Regions from separate parts of the Enterococcus raffinosus genome, predicted to be linked through region 3. Evidence: riboswitches for the same ligand, from Rfam matches in the RefSeq annotation. Region 3 holds a riboswitch; each other region holds the start of a gene.

Region 1 (2,206 bases), on a different replicon from region 3:
AATTTTGCGGCTATTCGTGCATTAGTCACAGAAGGAATTCAAAAGGGACACATGGCGATGCAAAGTCGTTCGTTAGCGATTACTGCAGGCGCCACAACTAGTGAAATCCCACAAGTTTCTAGACAATTAAGAAAAGCTGAACGAATGAATTTAGCGACAGCTGAAGAAATTATAAAAAAACTTCGTTTGGGTTAATTAAAAGAGTCGAAAACGATTGAGTAGAGCAAGAGGCTCTACTCTTTTTTATAGAAACAATCGTTATTTAATTATATCCTCTCAGATTTTTCTGAACTTTTATATAAACTATAAATTAATTTGAAAACTTTTTTTAATAAAAAAATCGCTTTAAATCAATATGAAATTGGATTTTTCAAAGTGTGAATAAAGGGATCAACGGATTTTTTTCATAAAAAAGTTTGACAGACTCGTTATTACTTGTTATATTGTGTTCGAAAATAAAATATGATTTGTTAGGTGAGGCTCCTATACAAACATAGGCTACTGCCCAAAAATGTCGAGAGACGCCAATGGGTAGAACAGGAACTGTCGAATACAAGGCTTTTCTTAAGGTAGCTAAGATGTTTGTCTTTACGTTGTATAGTGCCAAAACTCAACGATTAGATCGACTATACGACTTTGTCTCTTTAGGATGAATAATAGTAAGGCTTTTCGCTGAGTTTTTGAGCGAAAAGCCTTTTTTACGTAGCAATCATTATTATTTTTAAAACAAGAATAAGGAGGAACAATCATGGTAAAACAGTGTTCACATTAACAAAGTGGAATAGCCCATTATATAATGAGGCCTTGACACTTAGAAACAACGAGTTAAAGCTAAGCTCTGGTAAGCAACTTCTATTCCAAGCACCTAGAGAGGAAAAGAACGATCTTCACTTGGTTGTCAAGCGAGGGAATCGAGTAGTAGGAACGCTATTACTACATCCGATCTCAAACAAATGTGCTCAGATCAAACAAGTTGCAGTAGATGCTCATTTTCAAGGGGAAGGGTTAGGAAAAAATTTATTGATTTATGCAGAACAGATCGCGAGGAGTTTCGGCTTTTGTTTCGTTTTTTTAACTGGTAGAAAGCAAGCATGGGGATTTTATGAAAAATTAGGATACCAGGCGATTTCTGATGATTATGAAGAAGGCAGATTGGTTATGAGAAGCTATAAAAAGAAGATTCAATCATCACTTGAACAAACAGAAAAAAAGGAGATGAAAACAAATGGATGACAGTAGCTCAATAATTACGGGTTTATGGCAGAAAAGAACAAACAAGATACTATTGTCTATTTGTTTTTAACCTCCACTTTTCTCCATAAGCCCGTCGATTGCAGGAGGGGTAAGGATGAATACGGTAAAAGATATGGCTCTATACTTGTTTATAGGGATAGGATTATGGCATATTTTTTTCGGAGAAAAGGAGAAAAAAATGAGACAACAAAAGAAAGTAACAACAAGGACAGATTATAGTTTATTTGCTAGAAAAACAGTGAAAAATATTTTTGAGACGTTTAATACATCGACATTGGGATTATCAGCTGAGGAAGTTTTAGAAGCTAGAGAAGCATTTGGTGAAAATAAGCTTCCTTTAAAAAAGGCGACACCATTTATCATAGAAGTTCTAAAAGCATTTATTACCCCTTTTACTTTGGTACTAATTGGGTTAGGATTCATTTCTTTGGTTACAGAAGGGATCTTGCCAGAAGCAGGTGAGAAAGATTTCTTTGGCAGCGGCATTATTTTGGTTATGGTGTTAGTCAGTGGAACAATGACACTGGTACAGTCTGTTCGTTCAAATAAAGCGGCAGAAAAGTTAAAATCATTGGTCAAGGTAACGGCAACGGTTCGTAGAGAGAATCGTTATAACGAGATTCCGATGGAGGAGATCGTCTGCGGTGATCTAGTAAAACTTTCCGCAGGGGATATGATTCCAGCGGATATCCGTCTGATTACCACGAAGGATCTATTCATCTCACAATCTGCTCTAACTGGCGAAAGCTATCCTGTTGAGAAAAGTGCTGGTGAGATAATGGGGAATAAGAATTCTGAAACTAGTTATGATAATTTGGTATTTATGGGAAGTAATGTAATTAGTGGAAGTGCTGAAGGCGTTGTAATTGCCACAGGTGCAAATACATTGTTTGGCGATGTCGCAAGTTCTTTATCGGACACTCCCGTTCAAACAAGCTTTGAGCTAGGAATT
Region 2 (2,206 bases), 100 kb from region 3:
GGTTTGGAGAAGCAAAAGCGTTCCAACCCCAAAATAAATTAAGCTGACCTGCTGATTCACTTCCTTCGCCGCTAAAACAAATAGACGAAGAGCAATCAGAAAAAGCAATGCCAATACGAGTAAGCCGACAACAACGCCTAATTCCTCCACCAAAATCGAATACACAAAATCTGTTTCCGCTACTGGTAAATAGCCTTTTTTAGTAATACTATTTCCCAGCCCTCTACCAAAAAAACCACCGTTATAAAGCGCGTAGTACGAATTACTCATTTGAAATCCTTTACCGTAGGGATCTAGAAATGGATCTCTCACTAAGCGGATACGATCATAGGTATGGGCAAATAATTCTGGCAAAAGATGGTGGCTGCCCAAAAAAAGTATCGCGCCTCCGATTAAAACAATCCCCAAAATCAACCCTGAAAAAATAAGTACTGACCACTGATAGGGCAATTGCGCAGTCGTAATAATGACTAAAGCGACTCCCCAAATAATGATTGCACCTGTCACTTTAGGCTGGAGCAAAATCAATAATCCGCTAAGTGCCACTAGACCACAAGGAACCAGCATTTCCTTTCTGGTGCGCTTCACGCGGAAAAAATACGCCAAATAAAGAATCAGTGCCACATTTGTGACTTCAGAAGGCTGGAATTGAATACCTAATAAGGAGACCCATCTTTGTGCACCATTAATATTGACGCCACTTATTTTCACTAACAGTAAACTAACTAGTCCAACTGCTAATAAACTTTGCGCTAGCTTACCATTTATTAGTACATTATTTTTCACATGAAAAAGCACAGCAATCAGCAGCCAGCTTAGCCCCATAAAAACCGCCTGCTTACTAAATAGCGACAATGGATTTTCCCCTTCCGCCATCAAACGATAAGAACTAGCACTAAAAACAATTAAAAGACCGATCAGGCTTGTCCCCAAATAAGGTAATAACAGCAGCCAATCGATCTTTTTTCTTTTCATCATGTTCATCTCTCCCTTCATCAAGTAATTGTTTGAGACGAGAGAGTCCACAATAAATAACCTAAAAAAGAGACACCAAACGTTAGCGAAAAAAACTAACAAGTCTGGTGTCTCACACAATCAATCTCATCGTCTGAGTTTTAGCACTAAACAACGTAAAGAATAACTCTTAGCTATTTTATGAAAAGCCTTAATCCGACAATTCCTATTTTACACATTGGCGTCTTTCGACGTTTCTGCGCAATAGCCTATGTTTGTTTAGGAGCCTCACCTAACAAGTTTACTTATATTTACTTTCACAAAGAATACTACTTTTTTTGTCAGTAAATAGCAAAATATTCTAAAGAAAATACGACTTTCTTTACATTTGCTTATAAAATCCTTTACTAAAAATTTACTAGGATCAGAAACCTTTTTATGGTATTTAAAAACCTTCTTTTTATAAAAGAACGAATAATCACAAGTAATTTGAACACTATATTATTTAGTAAGCTCTTATACAATACGCGTCTAATCAAGTGAAATAACTTCTTTATTAAAAAGAAAATGGTCAAATAAAATAATGCAAAAATTAAAACTTGAGCAGTTTATTTATTAAAAAAGAATTATTATTTACCCATTACATACCTATTATAAAGGAGTTATATTTGTGAAAAAGAATTTATATAAATTATTTGCTTGTTCAATCGTGTTGGGCCCTCTCTCGACCTTTCCTATCCAAAGTAACGCTGAAACATCTACTGACAGCAGCGCTCTAAACAGTACGGTTTTCTCTGAACCACTGAACACGACAAGCTCAGTGAATAGTCTCTCATCAACAACAGAAAGCTCCGCAACGCAAGATAGTACAGTAGCGCCCATTCTGGGAACAACTGAACCTTCTACAGCGGATTCACAACCATCAAGCTCTTCAACCGCAACACTTGAACCAGAACCACGTATAGCCTCTGTAGACTCGTGGATGCCAGACCCTGTCTTACAGCAGCTTGTTGCAAAAACGATTGGCAAAACTAAAGATACCTTGACTCAAGAAGATATGACAAAACTTACTAGCTTGTATATTCAAAATTCAGATAATGCTATCGCTAATTTACAAGGGTTGGAGTTAGCCACAAACTTGGACTATTTTTATATGAATTCAAATAATCAAATTACGGATTTTTCAATTTTAGCTGCTTTGCCAAAACTAAAACAAGTCTATCTGATGGGCACAAATGTTAACGATGAAAAT
Region 3 (2,206 bases):
TTTTTAGTTAACACCTTATCAAGGAACAAAGCCATTTTTCGTTTTAACAGTCGGAAGCGAACCCGTCTCAGTATTTCCCGGTGTTCCAATATAAGTGTTGCCGTTATGAGAGGTAGATTCCTTCTCTTCAGAGGCTTCATCCTGAACAGAATAGTCGCTTTGATAGAGGTAATTCCCATTTGTTTGGAAGACAAAGTCCTTCTTATCTTGTTCATTCTTTTTATCTATTCCAAGACTTACTCTCAATTCATGACTGACGTAGCGAATGCTGTCTGGGTATAGTTCCACCATACTACGCCCCTGATTACTGAAGGTTCGCCAATCAAAGGTGAGCCGTTGTTTGTCATAATCGCTGTAAGCCAAACTATTTTTCATCAGTGTTATTAGCTGATTGCCAGTAATATTGGTTTGGATATTGTTGTCAAACGAGTCAATGATTCCTGTAAGGTTTTAACGGTATCCTTTGACTTTAATTTCTTTCCCACCGCCTGGATAATTTCTTGCTGGCGAAAGCCCCGCATGATATCGTTATCGCTGTGACGTTCTCGTGCATAGGATAAAGCCTTTGTTCCATCAACGTGCTGTTTCCCTTCATCGAAGTGGATGGCCCCTGGACCGTCTTTTGTTACACCATCAAAGGAATGCTGAACATTGATATCGATCCCGCCAATGGCATCAATAAACTGAATAAAGGATAAGAAATTAAACACGCAATAATGAGCAATCGGAATCTTCAGTAGCTTCTCTACCGTATTGACAGATGCAGTCGGCCCGCCAAAGGTATAGGCGGCTTCGATCCGCTGATTGCCGTGGTAGTTCTTGGCCTCAATAGGTACAAAGCTATCTCGCGGCAAACTGCAGAAGGTAAGCTTTTTCGTTTTATTATTGATGGTGATAACCATCATGGCATCCGTTCGAGTGGTGCCGAGCTTTCTTTCAATGGTGTTGTCTAAGCCCATAATCAAAAAAGCTTCACTATCTTGCTTGCTTTGTGTTTGATACTCATTTTTTATGGGGTGATAGCCGTTAGCCAGAGCTTTTTTTAAATGCTGATTGGCTAATAAGAAATAGGCGGAGACAGAAATGGTACACATTAGGATAGCCGTTAGACAAAGTAAAATTATTTTTTGCACGCGTTTCATGATAAATCTTCCTTTCAATTTAAAATTGTTTATATTAACAAAAAGGACAGCCTTCTTACACACAATAAGAAGGCTGTCCTTTCATGTCCTCTCATCGTCTGAGTTTTAGCACTATACAACGTAAAGAAAATTCTTAGCTATTTTTAGAAGAGCCTTAATTCGACCATTCGTGTTTTACACATTGGCATCTTTCGATGTTTTTGCGCAATAGCCTATGTTTGTATAGAAGCCTCACCTAACAAGATAATTAAGCTGTCAACTGAACATATAATAACGAGGAGAGATCAAATAAAACAGTTGAATCGTTTTTCTTAACAATATATTTATAAAAGACATTATTAAATAAACATTATTAAATAGGTGAAAAGTCTTTACGAAAAATCCGTAATGAGAAAGATAAAAGAACAAGAATATACAATAATATTTTTTAAAATAACGATTATTTCGTATTTAGGAAGGAGTGTTAGCGAAGGCCGTCTTTTAGGAGCGAAAAGAGTTGAAACAAATCATAAAGAAATGATTTTCACTGAAAAGGAATAGACATGGGATAACGTAACTCCTTTAAAAAAAGCCTGATACAGAAGGTCATTGTACAAATCTTCTTGTTGCGAAAACACGTCACTTGCGATATTTTAGGGTTGCCTAAAATAATTAAGAAGCCGTTTTTGAAAGAAGGAATTTGATTGAATGATCCACAGCAAAGTAAACGGAGTGTGTCACACACAAAACATCATTTAGTTGAGTATGCAAACGGACCATCACTTGAAGAAATTAATGGAACCATTGAAGTTCCTAAGAACATGAATTTTTGGAGAACCTTGTTCGCCTATTCTGGACCAGGAGCTCTTGTTGCCGTCGGCTATATGGACCCCGGCAACTGGTCGACTTCAATTACTGGCGGCCAGAATTTTCAATACCTATTGATGTCAATCATTCTCATGTCCAGTTTGATCGCGATGCTTTTGCAATACATGTCTGCCAAGCTAGGGATCGTCTCTCAAATGGACTTGGCACAGGCGATTCGGGCGCGAACCAGCAAACCGTTGGGCATCGTACTCTGGCTT

The links. Region 3 has a riboswitch for magnesium ahead of J9537_RS19720 (LCP family protein). Riboswitches for the same ligand answer to the same signal wherever they lie in the genome.
Region 1: another riboswitch for magnesium. It lies ahead of J9537_RS05445 (GNAT family N-acetyltransferase); the one in region 3 lies ahead of J9537_RS19720 (LCP family protein).
Region 2: another riboswitch for magnesium. It lies ahead of J9537_RS20210 (FtsW/RodA/SpoVE family cell cycle protein); the one in region 3 lies ahead of J9537_RS19720 (LCP family protein).

What each region holds. Positions count from the first base shown of each region.
Region 1 is NZ_CP072888.1:1,115,298-1,117,503, forward strand. It holds gene J9537_RS05440 (hydroxymethylglutaryl-CoA reductase, degradative) at 1-195, shown strand, start outside; M-box (ykoK) riboswitch at 460-629, shown strand; gene J9537_RS05445 (GNAT family N-acetyltransferase) at 805-1,233, shown strand; gene mgtA (magnesium-translocating P-type ATPase) at 1,433-2,206, shown strand, end outside.
Region 2 is NZ_CP072889.1:1,160,194-1,162,399, reverse strand. It holds gene J9537_RS20210 (FtsW/RodA/SpoVE family cell cycle protein) at 1-978, opposite strand, end outside; M-box (ykoK) riboswitch at 1,094-1,261, opposite strand; gene J9537_RS20205 (MucBP domain-containing protein) at 1,625-2,206, shown strand, end outside.
Region 3 is NZ_CP072889.1:1,059,963-1,062,168, forward strand. It holds partial or broken gene J9537_RS19720 (LCP family protein) at 19-1,142, opposite strand; M-box (ykoK) riboswitch at 1,226-1,392, opposite strand; gene J9537_RS19725 (Nramp family divalent metal transporter) at 1,856-2,206, shown strand, end outside.